Regions from separate parts of the Nocardia halotolerans genome, predicted to be linked through region 3. Evidence: riboswitches for the same ligand, from Rfam matches in the RefSeq annotation. Region 3 holds a riboswitch; each other region holds the start of a gene.
What was found. A riboswitch is a leader RNA that binds a small molecule or an ion and turns the genes downstream of it on or off. The one in region 3 is predicted to bind S-adenosylmethionine.

Region 1 (5,323 bases), on a different contig from region 3:
ACGGTCTCGATAGTCCTCGATGAGGTACGGCTCGGGCAGGTAGCCTTCGTTCTCGATCAGCGGAAACCGCGGATCGATGATGTGGACATGCGCATCGAACACCTGTACAGAATGCCCTACTGTGTTTGTTTGAGCGCTGGCGCGCTCGAGGTTCGCGGCCCCTTGTGTCCCGACGATCAGGCGCCGTTGCTTGCTCCTTCGTCGCGTACGCAACGGCGCCTGATCGTCGGGACGGCCACGAACCGCCGCTTCGCGGCGGCCCCTCCTCGAGGTCGGGGCGTACGGGGCTGGGTTTTCGCGTCGCGGCACCGCCTCTGAGGCCGCTGCGATTGTTACGCCTTGTTCGGCTCCGAGGCGCGCAGCATGTCTTCGCGCTCGACGACCTTCACGCGCTCGCGGCCCTCCGGCTCGCCCAGGGCGCGCTCGTGCGCGTCGAGGCGGTACCAGCCGGCCCACGTGGTGAACGGGATGCCCTTGGCCTCGAGGAACTCGGTGACGGCGTCGAGTTCCGGCTTCGCCGCGGGGGTGAAGTCCTTGGCGTCGTCGAGCAGGCAGGCGATGGTTTCGTTGGCGTCGCCCTTGGTGTGGCCGATCAGGCCGACCGGGCCACGCTTGATCCAGCCGGTCACATAGGTGGCGGGCATGAAGCGGGCGTTGCCCTCGGCGGTCTCGTCGGCGATCACGCGACCGGCTTCGTTGGGCACGGTGCCCGCCTGGTCGTCGAAGGGCAGCTGGTTGATGTTCTGCGACAGGTAGCCGACGGCGCGGTACACGGCCTGCACGTCCCACTGCCGGAACTCGCCGGTGCCCTTGACGTTGCCGGTGCCGTCGAGCTGGGTGCGTTCGGTCTTCAGGCCGACGACCTTGCCGTTGTCACCGACGATCTCCGACGGCGACTCGAAGAAGTGCAGGAACAGCTTGTGCGGGCGGTTGCCCTGGTCGCGAATCGCCCACTGCTCGAGGGTGTTGGCGACCATGTCGACCTGCTTGGAGTTGCGGCGCGCGGCCTCGGAACCCTCGTCGTAGTCGATGTCCTCGGGATCGACGATCACCTCGATCGTCGGGGAATGGTCGAGTTCACGCAGCTCGAGCGGGGTGAACTTGGCCTGGGCGGGGCCGCGGCGTCCGAAGACGTGCACCTCGACGGCCTTGTTCTCCTTCAGGCCCCGGTAGACGTTCGGCGGGATCTCGGTGGGCAGCAGCTCGTCGCCGGTCTTGGCCAGCACGCGGGCCACGTCCAAGGCGACGTTGCCGACGCCGAGCACGGCGACCTTCTCGGCCTCGAGCGGCCACACCCGCGGCACATCGGGGTGGCCGTCGTACCAGGACACGAAGTCGGCGGCACCGTAGGAGCCGTCGAGATCGATGCCGGGGACCGGCAGGGCGCGGTCGGCGTTGGCGCCGGTGGAGAAGATCACCGCGTCGTAGAACTGACGCAGGTCGTCGAGGGTGATGTCGGTGCCGTAGTCGATGTTGCCGAGCAGGCGCACCTGGTCCTTGTCGAGAACCTTGTGCAGGGCGGTGATGATGCCCTTGATGCGCGGGTGATCGGGGGCCACGCCGTAGCGGATGAGGCCGAACGGCGCGGGCATGCGTTCGTAGAGGTCGATGCTGACCTCGGCGTCGGACTTCATCAACGCGTCGGCGGCGTAGATACCGGCCGGTCCTGCGCCCACGATCGCAATGCGGAGCGGGCGGGTCGCTGCACTCTGTTCGGTCATCTTTACGCGCACCCTTTGGTCGAGAACTGATTTGTCGGCGTCAACTTAGCTTAGGCTAAGTCCCGTTCCGGCTATTGGCGGCTGCCATCGACGTCGGCAGCCGACCGCAATCATGGCGATTCTAGCTGCGGCATTGCGGCCGCCCGGCGTGCGGTGTGGCTGCCCGCGCGGGTTCTGACAGGATTACAGCATGAACGAGGAGCAAACAGGCTCGGACGAGGCGCCCGTCGTGGTCGATCAGACCGACAAGCGGTCCGTCGTCCCGTTCGTCGCGGCCGCTGCGATCGCGATCGTCGTGCTCATCGGCATCGTGCTCGGCGGACTGCTCGCGCCCGCTGAGAAAAATGTCACATTGGCCGATCGGCTCGCGGCCGCTGTCACCAACTATATCGACGCTCGCGCGCGCACCGAGCAGCGTCCGCCGCCCGGCGTCGCCTGCGCGGGCTTCGACGAGGTGAAGTCCGGGCTCAGCGACCGGCTCGGCGGCCCGAAATCAGCGGTGACGCTCGACAAGAAGGGCTTTTCCAACCCCACCGTCAACGGCGATCGCGGCAAAATCGACGCCACCGTCTCCTTCGACGGCAAGACCGAGTCGAGCACCTGGAACCTGACCCGCGTCGACGGGGAATGGCTGGTGTGCAACCCGTGAATCGTTTGACACGGTGACCTGTGCCGGGGCAATCTCAGATCGCAAGGTCACGAGTGCCAGCGCCAAGCCCCGGCTCGCTGGTCGGCAACCCTCCTCCGCGGTGGGGTGCTCCGGGTGACGACCTGGCCGTGTGACGGGTGTTCCGCCACGGCAAGAGCGGATTCAGCAGGAGGTTCGACATGACTTATGCCGGCGACATCACCCCCGAGCGGGCATGGGAGATCCTGACCGAGCATCCGGGTGCGGTGCTGGTCGACGTGCGCACCGAAGGCGAATGGGAGCGGATCGGTATCCCCGACACCAGCTCCATCGAACGCCCGGCGCACTTCATCGAATGGGTCGACGGCACCGGCACGCCCAACCCCGCCTTCGGCACGCAGCTCGAACAGGCGCTCGCCGACCGCCCCGCCGACGCGCCCGTGGTGTTCCTGTGTCGCTCCGGTCAGCGTTCGGCACACGCGGCCGGCGTGGCGACCGCGGCGGGCATCGCCCCGTCCTACAACGTGCTCGACGGTTTCGAGGGCGGCCCCGACGCGTTCGGGCAGCGTGGCAGCACCGGCTGGCGCGCCGTCGGCCTGCCGTGGCGTCAGGCATGAGGAGACTCGCATGATCACCGGTGGTTCTTTCGACAAGCCACTGCCCGAGGGGGTCGGTCCCGCCACCCTCGGCGTGCGCGGCGGTCTGCGCCGTTCCGGTTTCGACGAGACGTCCGAGGCGCTGTATCTGACCTCGGGGTTCGTCTACGAGAGCGCCGAGGCCGCCGAGGCCGCGTTCACCGGCGACGCCGAACACTTCGTCTACTCCCGTTTCGGCAACCCGACGGTGGCCATGTTCGAGGAGCGCATCCGCCTGCTCGACGGCGCCGAAGCCGCCTTCGCCACGGCCTCTGGCATGTCGGCGGTCTTCACCGCGCTGGGCGCCCTGCTGAAGGCCGGTGACCGGCTCGTCGCCGCGCGCAGCCTGTTCGGTTCCTGCTTCGTTGTATGCAACGAGATCCTGCCGCGCTGGGGCATCGAAACCGTCTTCGTCGACGGTGACGACCTCGAGCAGTGGGAGCAGGCCCTGTCGGTGCCCACCCAGGCCGTGTTCTTCGAAACGCCCGCCAACCCGATGCAGACCCTCGTCGACGTGCGCAAGGTCAGCGAGCTGGCCCATGCCGCAGGCGCGAAAGTGGTGCTGGACAACGTCTTCGCCACCCCGCTGCTGCAACGCGGCTTCGAACTCGGCGCCGACGTGGTGGTGTACTCCGGCACCAAGCACATCGACGGCCAGGGCCGGGTACTCGGCGGCGCCATTCTGGGCGCCAAGGACTACATCGACGGCCCCGTCAAAACCCTGATGCGCCACACCGGTCCCGCCCTGAGCCCGTTCAACGCCTGGACCCTGCTCAAGGGCCTGGAAACGATGCCGCTGCGGGTACGCCAATCCACCGAATCGGCCCTGCGGGTCGCCGAGTTCCTGGAGTCGCACCCCGCGATCGACTGGGTGAGATACCCCTTCCTGCCCTCACATCCGCAGCACGACCTGGCACTGGCGCAGATGTCGGGCGGCGGCACCGTCGTCACCTTCGCTCTGCACGGCGACGACGGCAAGAAACGCGCCTTCGAAGTGCTCAACCGCCTGCGCATCATCGACATCTCCAACAACCTCGGTGACGCCAAAACCATGATCACCCACCCGGCTACCACCACTCACCGGGCGATGGGCCCCGAGGGCCGCGCCTCGATCGGCTTGTCCGACGGGGTGGTTCGCCTCTCGGTCGGCCTCGAAGACCTCGAAGATCTTTTGAGCGACCTCGACCACGCCCTGAGCTGAACTGTGCGGTTCACGGCACTCTGTGGCCGGGTCGCACCGTGTAGGGCACGGCTCGGCATGGCGACGATCGCTCGCGTTACGCGGGTCGAGTGCGGCTTGTGTCGGGGAACGGGATCTTCAGGCCAGCACCGCGCCGACCAGCCATACCCCCGAGGCGATCAGGGCGCCGAACAGTTCGACCAGCATGGACAGGCCCACGCCCTTGAGGGCGTGCGCGGTGGCGGGCCAGGCCAGGTCGTTGGTTTTCAGGCGGTGTAGTTCGGCGAGGTAGACGCCGAGGACGAAGCCGATGAACAGGCCGATGATCGGGATGACGAAGAAGCCGATCACGCCGAGGACGGCGCCGATCAGCAGCGCCCGGTTGGACACGCCCGCCTCCCGCATCCGCCGGCCGGGCCAGGTGTATTTCACGACGCCGGTGAGCACCAGCGCGACCGAGGCGATGGCGAATACCGTCCAGGCGGTGGCGCCGCCGGTGAGGAATGCCCAGACCGCGATGGCCGCGAAGATGAGCAGCACGCCCGGCAGGATCGGGACGATGATGCCGAGGAGGCCGACCAGAATGACGAGGCCGACGATGACCTCACCCCACACACTCACTACCGGGTCCTCCCGTTGTCGCGCCGAGTCGCGCTGAGTCGAATTCTCGCCCATGCCCTACCCGTGCCGCCATCCCAGCGCTATTGTCGGGGTGTCAATACCGTTCGACGACGAACAGAGGTCATCACGTGAGCACCACCGCCGGACAGGGCCCTCTCGCGGGCATCAAGGTCGTCGAGTTGGCGGGCATCGGACCAGGGCCGCACGCCGCGTTGCTGCTGGCCGATCTCGGCGCCGACGTGGTACGGGTGCAGCGTCCCAAGCAGCTGCCCGGTTTCATCGAACGCCCGCAGTGGCGTGGCCGCACCATCGTCGAGGCCAACCTGAAGGACCCCGCCGACGTCGCCAAGATCCTCGACCTGGTCGAGAAGGCCGACGTGCTGCTCGAGGGCTTCCGCCCCGGCGTCACCGAACGCATGGGCCTGGGCCCCGACGACGCGCTGGCGCGCAACCCGCGCCTGGTCTACGGCCGGATGACCGGCTGGGGCCAGTACGGCCCGATGGCCGACCGCGCCGGCCACGACATCAACTACATCTC
Region 2 (5,323 bases), on a different contig from region 3:
GGGCGGGTTTCGGGAGTGGGATTCCAGTGGCCGTCGGTGCGGGTGTAGGTCCAGGTGGGACCGTGGGTGACGAGGGTGGAGACGGCGGTGAGCAGGCGGTCCGTGTCGGCGAGGGTGGTGCCGAGGCCGATGCTGGCGCGGAGGGCGGCGTCCAGGCCGAGGCTCGCCAGCAGGGGGTGTGCGCAGAAGCGGCCGTCGCGCAGGCCGATGGCGTGTTCGGCGGAGAGGTAGGCGGCGACCTGGCCGGGGGCGTAACCGGCGACGGTGAACGCGACGATGCCCACGCAGTCGGGGCTGTCGGACCAGATGCGGACCAGTTCGACACCGGGGATGGCGCTCAACCCGTTACGCAGCCGGTCGGCCAGAAAACTCTCGTGCGCGACGAGGTCGGCGGGATCGATGGCGCCGAGGGCGTCGCAGGCGGCGGCGATGGCGGCCGCGCCGAGCACATTCGGCGAACCGGCTTCGTGGCGTTGCGGCGCGACGGCCCATTCCACCTGTGCCACACCGACTTCGCGTACCGCGCCACCACCGGCCAGGTAGGGCGCACCGTCGTCGAGCCAGTCGCGGCGGCCGACGAGCACGCCCGAACCGAACGGCGCGTACAGCTTGTGCCCGGAGAAGGCGAGGTAGTCGATACCGGTCTCGCGCAACGAGATCCGCCGGTGCGGGGCCAGCTGGGCGGCGTCGACGAGCAGCCGCGCACCGCACAGGTGGGCGATGGTGGCCAGGCGCTCCAACGGCAGTACCTCGCCGGTGACGTTGGAAGCTCCGGTCACCGCGAGCAGCGCGGCCGGCTTGCTGCACAACTCGGCGACCAGACGCTGAACGGTCTCTTCGACAGTGTCGGCGGCCCGCACCACCCGCCTGCCGTGTGCGGTCCAGGGCAGGAAGTTGGCGTGGTGCTCGATATCGAGCACCACCGTCTCCCCCGGCACGCAGCCGGCCAGCAGGTTCAGCGAATCGGTGGTGTTGCGGGTGAACACCACCACCTGGTCGTCGTCGGCGTCGAGGAACCGCGACACCGCGCCGCGCGATGCTTCGTAGCATTCGGTGCTGATCCGGGAGGCGTACCCCGCGCCGCGATGCACGCTGGCGTAGTACGGCAGCAGGGCCGAGATCCGGTCGGTGACCTGCTTCAAAGCGGGCGCGCTCGCCGCGTGGTCGAAGTTGACGTAGCCACTGGTGCCGCCTTGCACCAGCGGGACGCGCAGGTCGGCACCGGACACGGTGGCGAGGGCGCAGGTGGGGTCGAGTACTGCAGTCATGACGAAATCCCGTCGGCTCTGGGACTCGTTCCGCAAAGGGGTGAGTCCGCGCTTGCCGCGTCCCCAACGGACGCCGGCCTGGTCGTCACCCGGAGCACCCCACCGCGGAGGAGGGTTGCCGACCAGCAAGCCGGGGCTGAACGCTGGCACTCGTGACCTGCACCGAGGTTGGCAGACGACCCGGGCGCGTGTCAACCACCCGTTTCGCGATTGCCCCTGAATTGCCCTCATCGCGTGGCGTCCCTGACCATCTGCCGACACCATGATGGCACCACCAAATGATTGAGCTTCTCTACTATTTGTTAGAGTGGCCGCCATGTCCACGAACCCGAACTCCGTGCGCGGCCTTCCGCGCTATCCGGTGTACGCGCTCGGGCGGCTCACCAAGGCCCTGCACGCCGAGATCGACCTGCCGTTGCGCGATCACTGGGTGCTCACCTTCATCGCCGAGAACGCCGACCTGACGCAGAAGAAAGTGGGCGACGCGCTCGGCATCGACCGCAGTGAAGTGGTCCGCCTGATCGACGCGCTGGAAAGCGCGGGCCTGGTCGAACGCACCCGCGACGGCAAGGACCGCCGCAAGTACCGGCTGCGGATCACCGAGGCCGGACGCAAACAGTGCAAGCGCACCGACAAGCTGATCGCGGAGGCCACCGCCCGCGTACTGGACCGCCTCGACGCAGGCGAACGCGCCACCCTGCACCGGCTCACGCTCACCGCCCTCGGCGAGCTCCCGTGACGAGCGCCGACGCCCGCGCGCGCGGATGCCGTCGGCCCCACCAACTCCCGAGTACCGTTGGCATCTGGTGACCATCCCGTTTGCCCTCCGGTAACCCGACCGTGAAACAACAGACACCGATGGGGGTCAACCGATGAGAGGTGGACTGAGCGCGATGCTCGAGCCACACACTGAGGTCCCGGCCGACCGGCCGCGCGATCCGCTGCTGCGCGCCGATCTGGCCGCCGCGCCGCGCACCCTGGTCGACATCCTGACCAGCACCGCCCTCGCCCACCCCGACGCACCGGCCATCGACGACGGCACGGTGGTGCTCACCTACCTGGAGCTGATCACCGCGATCGAGGCCAGGATGACCGAACTCACCGACGCGGGGGTGCGACCGGGCGACCGGGTGGGCGTGCGGATGCCCTCGGGCAGCGCGGCGCTGTACGTGACGATTCTGGCGGTGCTCTACTGCGGCGCCGCGTACGTGCCCGTCGACGCCGACGACCCCGAGGAACGCGCCCGCCTGGTCTTCGGGGAGGCCAGGGTGAGCGCGATGGCCACCGCCGCGGGCATCGAGTCGGCCACCACCGCCACCGGCCACATCTCCGACTGGGACACCCTGCCCAGCCCGGACGACGACGCCTGGATAATCTTCACCTCCGGTTCCACCGGCACGCCGAAAGGTGTTGCGGTGACGCACCGCAACGCCGCCGCCTTCGTCGACGCCGAGGCCCGGCTGTTCCTGCCCGGCGCCCCGATCGGCCCCGGCGACCGGGTGCTGGCCGGGCTGTCGGTGGCATTCGACGCTTCCTGCGAGGAGATGTGGCTGGCCTGGCGGCACGGCGCCTGCCTGGTGCCCGCCCCGCGTGACCTGGTGCGCACCGGCGCCGACCTGGGCCCGTGGTTGATGCGCCGCGAGATCAGCATCGTGTCCACCGTGCCGACACTGGCCGCGACCTGGCCCGCCGAGGCCCTGGACTCGGTGCGGCTGTTGATCTTCGGTGGCGAAGCGGTGCCCCCGGAGCTGGCCGAACGGCTCGCCGGTGGCGCCGAACGCGAGGTGTGGAACACCTACGGCCCCACCGAAGCGACCGTGGTGGCCTGCGCCGCGCTGCTCGACGGCACGATGCCGATCCGCATCGGCCTGCCGCTGGACGGCTGGGATCTCACCGTCGTCGACCCGCAGGGCAACCCGGTTCCGGTGGGCGAGACCGGGGAGCTCGTGATCGGTGGCGTCGGCCTGGCCCGCTACTTGGACCCGGCCAAGGACGCGGAGAAGTACGCGCCGCTGCCCTCGCTCGGCTGGGAACGCGCTTATCGCAGTGGCGATCTGGTGCGCAACGATCCCGAGGGACTGATCTTCCTCGGCCGTGCCGACGACCAGATCAAGATCGGTGGCCGCCGGATCGAACTCGGCGAGATCGACAACGCGCTGCAACATCTGCCCGGTGTCAGCGGGGCGGCGGCCGCGATCCGGACCACCAAGGCCGGCAACAAGATACTCGTCGGCTACCTCACCGGCGCCGGACCCGACTTCGATGCGAAGAAGGCCAGAGCGATACTGGCCGAACAACTTCCGGCGCCACTGGTGCCCCGCCTCGCGGTGGTCGCCGATCTGCCGACCCGCACGTCGGGCAAGGTCGACCGCGACGCCCTGCCCTGGCCGTTGCCCAGCTCCGACGACACGGCCGAGCACGGCCTGCGCGGCACCGCCGCCTGGGTGGCCGGACTGTGGGATGCCATCCTCGGCGCCGAGGTCACCGGTCTCGACACCGATTTCTTCGATGTGGGCGGCGGGTCGCTGGCGGCGGCGCAACTGGTGGGCGCGCTGCGCGAACGGTATCCGCACGTGACCGTCGCCGATCTCTACGACCATCCGCGCCTGGGCTCGCTGGTCGAGTTGCTCGACGGCAGCGCCCCGGTCGCGGCCGTGGACACCCGGGTCGTCGAGCCGACCCCGCGGCGCGCACAGCTCACCCAGGTGCTGGCCACCGTGCCGCTCACCACGCTCACCGGCCTGCAATGGGTCACCTGGTTGGCGATGGTGTCGGCCATCGCGGGCTGGTCGGGTTCACTGCCCTGGCTGCCGCGGCTGTCGTGGTGGTGGATCGCACTGGCCTTCGTACTGTTCATCTCGCCACTGGGCCGGATGACGCTGTGTGTGGCCGGCGCGCGCGTCCTGCTCGCCGGTGTCCGCCCCGGCACCTACGCCCGCGGCTCCGGAGTGCACCTGCGATTGTGGGCCGCGGTGCGGCTCTCGGAGGCCAGCGGCGCCGAGAACCTCTCCGGCGCACCGCTGATGGTGCCCTTCGCCCGCGCGCTCGGCGCGAAGATCGGCAAGGGCGTCGACCTGCACAGCCTGCCGCCGGTCACCGGCATGCTCGAGCTCGGCGACGGCGCCAGTGTGGAACCCGAGGTCGATCTGTCGGGGTACTGGGTCGACGGCGACCGCGTGCACATCGGCGGCATCACCATCGGTGACGGTGCGGTGATCGGCGCCCGTTCGATCCTGCTGCCCGGCACCAAGATCGGTAAACGAGCCGAGGTCGCGCCCGGCTCGGCGGTGTCGGGCAAGGTCAAGGGCGAACAGGAATGGGCGGGCTCACCGGCCGCGAAAACCGGTAAGGCACCGCGGCGCTGGCCCGACCACGCCCCCGAACGCGCCAGGCACTGGCTGCTGGTGTTCGGTCTGTCATCGATGGTGCTGGCCGCGATGCCGGTGTTCGGCCTGGCCGTGGGCGGCACCTTCATCGCCTGGTGCATCCGCGAGCAGACCACCATCGGCGCGGCCGCCCTGCGCGGTTTCGCCATCCTGCCGGTGGCCACTCTGCTGAGCTTGGCCGTCTACGCCGCCGCCACCGTGCTCGCGGTGCGCCTGCTCGGCATCGGCCTGCGCGAGGGCTATCACCCGGTGCGCAGCCGCACCGGCTGGCAGGTGTGGGCCACCGAACGACTGCTCGATTCGGCCCGCACATTCTTGTTCCCGCTCTACGCCAGCCTGCTCACCCCGGTCTGGTTGCGCCTGCTCGGTGCCAAGATCGGCAAGAACGTCGAGGCGTCGACGGTGCTGCTGCTACCCAAGTTCACCGTGGTCGCCGACGGCGCGTTCCTGGCCGACGACACCATGATCGGCAGTTACGAACTCGGCGGCGGTTGGCTGCGCATCGGCGAGTCGAAGGTCGGCAAACGCGCCTTCCTCGGCAACTCCGGCATGACCGCGCCGGGACGCCGAGTACCCAAGAACGGTCTGGTCGCGGTGCTCTCGGCCGCGCCGAGCAAGGCCAAGGCGGGGTCGTCGTGGCTGGGTAGTCCACCGGTGCGGTTGCGTCGC
Region 3 (5,323 bases):
ACAGGGGATACAGGCGATCCGAGTCGACGCCGCCGACCACACACGGCACCGACGTGGAAGCCAGCGCGGCGGCGATCCCACCACGCCCGCGACCCACGTCGTGGCGGTTCATGGCCTCGCTGAGCAGCACATAGGTGGCCGGATCGAACCGCTGGCCGAGCTTGTCGGCCTGATGCTCCAGGTAGCTCTGCACCGCGTAGCGACCGCCGAGCCACGGATCCTCATCGCCCTGGGCTTGATTGGCGAAGCGGTGGTCGAGTTCGCCCTCGGTGCGGTAGGTCAGGTGGGCGATGCGCCGGGCCAGGCCCATGCCGGTCATCGGCGCGCGGCCGGTGCCGTGATAGTTGCCGCCCTGCCAGTCCGGATCGGCTGTGATGACGGCCATCTGCGTGGTCTGGGTGCCGATCTGATCGGCGGTGGCGCGCGCGCCGACGGCCAGCACCAGCGCGGCCGACACCCGCTCGGGCAGCTCGATCATCCACTCCAGCACCCGCATGCCGCCCATCGAACCGCCGACCACGGCACCGAGCCGCTCGATGCCGAGCACCGTGAGCAACTGGGCTTCGGCGGCAACCTGATCACGGATGGTCAGTCCGGGAAATCGTGCGCCCCAAGGCTTTCCGTCGGGGGCGAGGGTGGACGGCCCGGTGCTGCCCCGGCAGCCGCCCAGCACGTTGGTCGCGATCACACACCACTCGTCGGTGTCGATCGGCGCGCCGGGCCCGACCATCCCTTCCCACCAACCGGGCGCACCGCTCGCCCCACCGATGACATGGGAGTCACCGGTGAGCGCGTGTTCGATGAGCACCACATTGTCCAGGGCGGGCGAGAGCTCACCCCAGCGCTGCACCGCCAGCCGCACATCGGGGACCACGGCGCCGTTCTCCAGCGTCACATCCCCGATGGCGACCACGCCGAGCCGCCCGTCCGGCGGTGGCAGCAGAGCCGCGCCGGCGCCGGGACGGGTGATCGGCGATTCGGTGCTCACAGTCACGTCGTCGCCGCCGCGAAACCGGCCCGCAGATCGGCCAGGATGTCGTCGATTCCCTCGATGCCCACCGCGAGCCGGACCAGGCCGGGAGTGACTCCGGCGGCCAGCTGCTCGGACGGCGTCAACTGCGCGTGCGTGGTCGAAGCGGGGTGAATCACGAGGGAACGCACATCACCGATGTTAGCCACATGGCTGTGCAGGCTGAGCGCGTCCACGAACTTCTTGCCCGCATCGACACCGCCGGCCAGTTCGAAGGACACGATCGCGCCCACGCCCTTGGGTGCGAGCTGCTGTCCGCGCTCGTACCACGGCGAGGACTCGAGCCCGGCGTAGTGCACGACCTCGACACCCGGCTGCTCGGCGACGAACTTCGCGACCACTTCGGCATTGCGCACGTGGCGTTCCACCCGCAGGCTCAGCGTCTCGATGCCCTGCGCGATCAGGAACGCGTTGAACGGCGACACCGCCGCACCCAGGTCGCGCAGCAGCTGCACGCGGGCCTTGAGCGCGAACGCCGGCGCGCCCAGCTCGGCGAAGACCACACCGTGATAGCTGGGGTCGGCTTCGGTGAAACCGGGGAAACGGGCATTGCCCTCGGCGTCGCGCACCGTCCAGTCGAAGGTGCCGCCGTCGACGAGTACCCCGGCCACGGTTGTGCCGTGCCCGCCCAAGTACTTCGTGGCCGAGTGCACCACGATGTCGGCGCCGTGGGTCAGCGGTTGGATCAGGTACGGGGTGGCGACGGTGTTGTCCACGATCAGCGGCAGGCCGTTGTCGTGGGCGACACCGGCGATGCCGGGAATGTCGAACACGGCGCTGCTCGGGTTGGCGATGGTCTCACCGAAGAACGCCTTGGTGTTGGGCCGGATCGCGGCCCGCCACTGCTCGAGATCGTCGGGGTCGTCGACGAAGGACACCTCGATGCCGAGCTTGGGCAGCGAGTAGTGGAAGAGGTTGTAGGTGCCGCCGTAGAGGTGCGGGCTGGACACGATGTGGTCGCCCGCACCGGCCAGGTTCAGGATCGCGTACGTCCCGGCGGCCTGTCCGGAGGCCAGCAGCAGCGCCGCGACACCGCCCTCGAGCGCGGCCACCCGCTGCTCCACCGCGTCCTGGGTGGGATTCATGATCCGGGTGTAGATGTTGCCCGGCTCGGCGAGCCCGAACAGCGCCGCGGCGTGATCGGTGTCGTTGAAGGTGTAGGAAGTGGTCTGGTAGATCGGCAGCGCCCGCGCGTTGGTGCTCGCGTCGGGGGCCTGGCCCGCGTGGATCTGCTTGGTCTCGAAGGACCAGTTCTCGGGCAGGGCAGAGTCGGTCATGAAAGTACTCCAGGGTCGTTCGCCGGATGTCTCGTCAGTTGGGTCGGATCGACGGACAACAACACATGGGGGCCTCCTGAATGCGCGCTTGCTCTCGACCTTCGAGAGCCCGGTCATCACCCGGAGCACCCCACCGCAGCTGGAGGGTTGCCGACCAGCGAGCCGGGGCTTGGCGCTGGTACTCATGACCTTGCCGACATGTTAACCGGCGATCTCACCTCGACGGAAATTTCCGGCGAACTATTGCCCAGATCACTCTCTGACCGGTGCGCCGGGCACGCGTGTCGCGGGTCGGGCCGCACCGGCGGAAACACCGATCGACGTTCGGCCCGGAATCGGCGCGGGGTAGCTTCGAAGAGTTCGCACAGTTCGGCCTCGCATCGCGGTGAGGTCGGGGGCAGCAGTACGCTTGTCTTGTTTGCACCACACGTCCCGCAGACAACGCGGGGCATATACGTTGTCTGTTGGAACTGCTGGGGTCCGCTCACAAGCGTGTTCGCCTGGCCGTGCAATAAGGGCACCCACCGAGGAGGACACGAAGATCCATGTCCAAGATCAAGGTTGAAGGCACCGTCGTAGAACTCGACGGCGACGAGATGACCCGGATCATCTGGCAGTTCATCAAGGACAAGCTGATCCATCCCTATCTCGACGTGAACCTCGAGTACTACGACCTCGGCATCGAGTACCGCGACAAGACAGACGACCAGGTCACCGTCGACGCGGCCAATGCCATCAAGAAGCACGGCGTGGGCGTCAAGTGCGCCACCATCACCCCCGACGAAGCGCGGGTGAAAGAGTTCGGCCTCAAGAAGATGTGGCGCTCGCCCAACGGCACCATCCGAAACATCCTGGGTGGCACCATCTTCCGCGCGCCGATCATCATCTCCAACGTGCCGCGCCTGGTGCCCGGCTGGACCAAGCCGATCATCATCGGCCGCCACGCGTTCGGCGACCAGTACCGCGCCACCGACTTCAAGGTCTACGAGGCGGGCACCGTCACGCTGACCTTCACCCCCGAAGACGGCAGCGAGCCGATCGTGCACGAGGTCGTGAAGATGCCCGAAGACGGCGGCGTCGTCATGGGCATGTACAACTTCCGCAAGTCGATCGAGGACTTCGCACGCGCCTCGTTCAACTACGGCCTGCAGCAGAACTACCCGGTGTACCTCTCCACGAAGAACACCATCCTCAAGGCCTACGACGGCATGTTCAAGGACGTCTTCGAAGAAGTCTTCGACGCCGAGTTCAAAGCCGAGTTCGACGCGGCGGGCCTCACCTACGAGCACCGCCTCATCGACGACATGGTCGCCTCCTCCATGAAATGGGAGGGCGGCTACGTCTGGGCCTGCAAGAACTACGACGGCGACGTGCAGTCCGACACCGTGGCCCAGGGCTTCGGCTCGCTGGGCCTGATGACCTCGGTGCTGCTCACCCCGGACGGCCGCACCTGCGAGGCCGAGGCCGCGCACGGCACCGTCACCCGGCACTACCGCCAGCACCAGCAGGGCAAGCCGACATCGACCAACCCGATCGCGTCGATCTTCGCCTGGACCCGGGGCCTCGAGCACCGCGGCAAGCTGGACAACACCCCCGAGGTGATCGGCTTCGCGCAGGCGCTCGAAGACGTGGTCATCAAGACCGTCGAGGGCGGGCAGATGACCAAGGACCTGGCACTGCTCGTCGGCGGCGATCAGGGTTACCTGAGCACCGAGGAATTCCTCGGCGCCCTGGACGCCAACCTCGCCCGGGCCTTGTCCGCCTCTCCGCGAATTTAGGCTGTCCGCCTCTCCGCGAAATCAGGCCGGACCCAGGTGCGGGGGGACCTGGGGAGGCGGCAAGCTCCGGCAGCGTGGTGGGGTTTGCCCGTACCCGGTGAGTTACCCATGTTCTTGCGAGATCTGTGGGTGTACTCGCCGGGTACTGCTGTTTTGGAAGGGGAGAGATTCACCGGGTGCCGGCTGAGTCGGCCACGATCCCGGAATCGACGTGCCCTCGGACCGCGCCTGAGGCGGTCTCGGGTCTCGGGGAGGCGGATCAGTGGGGGAACTCACGGTCGGGACGGGTACCGAGTGGGTGGGGGTGGTCGTTGTAATCGGGCGTGACTTCTTCCCTCGCGACTGCTGACCGCCTCGAGGCGCCACGCGACAGCTGGCACGTCCCGGCGATGCTCGCGCTGGCGCTGGGTGGGTTCGGGATCGGCACCACCGAGTTCGTGACCATGGGGTTGCTGCCCGACATCGCGCGGGCGTTCGATGTCTCCGAGCCGTCGGCCGGGCACGCGGTGTCGGCGTACGCGCTGGGTGTGGTGGTCGGTGCGCCGTTGATCGCCGCGCTGTGCGCCCGGGTGGCGCGCAAGAAACTGCTGATCGTGTTGATGGTGGCGTTCACCCTGGGCAATGCCGCGACGGTGCTCGCCCCGACCTTCGGCACGCTGGTGCTCGCCCGTTTCGTTTCCGGGTTGCCGCACGGCGCCTACTTCGGTGTGGCCTCGCTGGCCGCCGCCACGCTCGCCCCGATCGGTCAACGAGCCAAAGCCGTGGCGGCGGTGATGCTCGGGCTCAGTGTGGCGAACGTGGTCGGGGTGCCCGGTGCGACCTGGCTCGGACAGCACTTCGGCTGGCGTGACGCCTACGTCGTCGTCACGGTCATCGGCCTGGCGACGGTGGCCGCGCTGTGGCGGTATCTGCCTGCGCTGACCGGACTGAAGCTCACCAACCCGGTGACCGAACTCGGGGCGTTGCGCCGCCCGCAGGTGCTGCTCACCCTGGCTGTCGGCGCGATCGGCTTCGGCGGCATGTTCGCCGTGTACACCTACATCGCCACCACCATGACCGATGTGGCCGGCATGCCCATCGGGGCTGTTCCCATCGTGCTCGCGCTGTTCGGGCTCGGCATGATCGCCGGCAACGTCATCGGCGGCGTCCTGGCCGATCGTGGCGTGGACCGCTCGATCTTCGCGGCCATGATCGCGATGGTGGTGATCCTGGCCGGCTTCGTCCTGGCCGCCCACCAC

Region 1: it holds a riboswitch for S-adenosylmethionine, as region 3 does, so the genes downstream of both, ACFO5K_RS18095 (rhodanese-like domain-containing protein) here and ACFO5K_RS10035 (bifunctional o-acetylhomoserine/o-acetylserine sulfhydrylase) in region 3, are expected to answer to the same signal.
Region 2: it holds a riboswitch for S-adenosylmethionine, as region 3 does, so the genes downstream of both, ACFO5K_RS02790 (aminotransferase class V-fold PLP-dependent enzyme) here and ACFO5K_RS10035 (bifunctional o-acetylhomoserine/o-acetylserine sulfhydrylase) in region 3, are expected to answer to the same signal.

The regions. Positions count from the first base shown of each region.
Region 1 is NZ_JBHSDL010000014.1:1,641,880-1,647,202, forward strand. It holds gene ACFO5K_RS18080 (amidohydrolase family protein) at 1-102, opposite strand, end outside; gene ACFO5K_RS18085 (FAD-dependent oxidoreductase) at 333-1,721, opposite strand; gene ACFO5K_RS18090 (Rv0361 family membrane protein) at 1,912-2,370, shown strand; SAM riboswitch class IV at 2,416-2,533, shown strand; gene ACFO5K_RS18095 (rhodanese-like domain-containing protein) at 2,550-2,966, shown strand; gene ACFO5K_RS18100 (O-succinylhomoserine sulfhydrylase) at 2,977-4,185, shown strand; gene ACFO5K_RS18105 (DUF456 domain-containing protein) at 4,303-4,785, opposite strand; gene ACFO5K_RS18110 (CaiB/BaiF CoA transferase family protein) at 4,914-5,323, shown strand, end outside.
Region 2 is NZ_JBHSDL010000003.1:38,639-43,961, reverse strand. It holds gene ACFO5K_RS02790 (aminotransferase class V-fold PLP-dependent enzyme) at 1-1,268, opposite strand, end outside; SAM riboswitch class IV at 1,312-1,426, opposite strand; gene ACFO5K_RS02785 (MarR family winged helix-turn-helix transcriptional regulator) at 1,585-2,007, shown strand; gene ACFO5K_RS02780 (Pls/PosA family non-ribosomal peptide synthetase) at 2,162-5,323, shown strand, end outside.
Region 3 is NZ_JBHSDL010000012.1:10,970-16,292, reverse strand. It holds gene metX (homoserine O-acetyltransferase MetX) at 1-994, opposite strand, end outside; gene ACFO5K_RS10035 (bifunctional o-acetylhomoserine/o-acetylserine sulfhydrylase) at 991-2,307, opposite strand; SAM riboswitch class IV at 2,387-2,497, opposite strand; gene ACFO5K_RS10030 (NADP-dependent isocitrate dehydrogenase) at 2,853-4,085, shown strand; gene ACFO5K_RS10025 (MFS transporter) at 4,475-5,323, shown strand, end outside.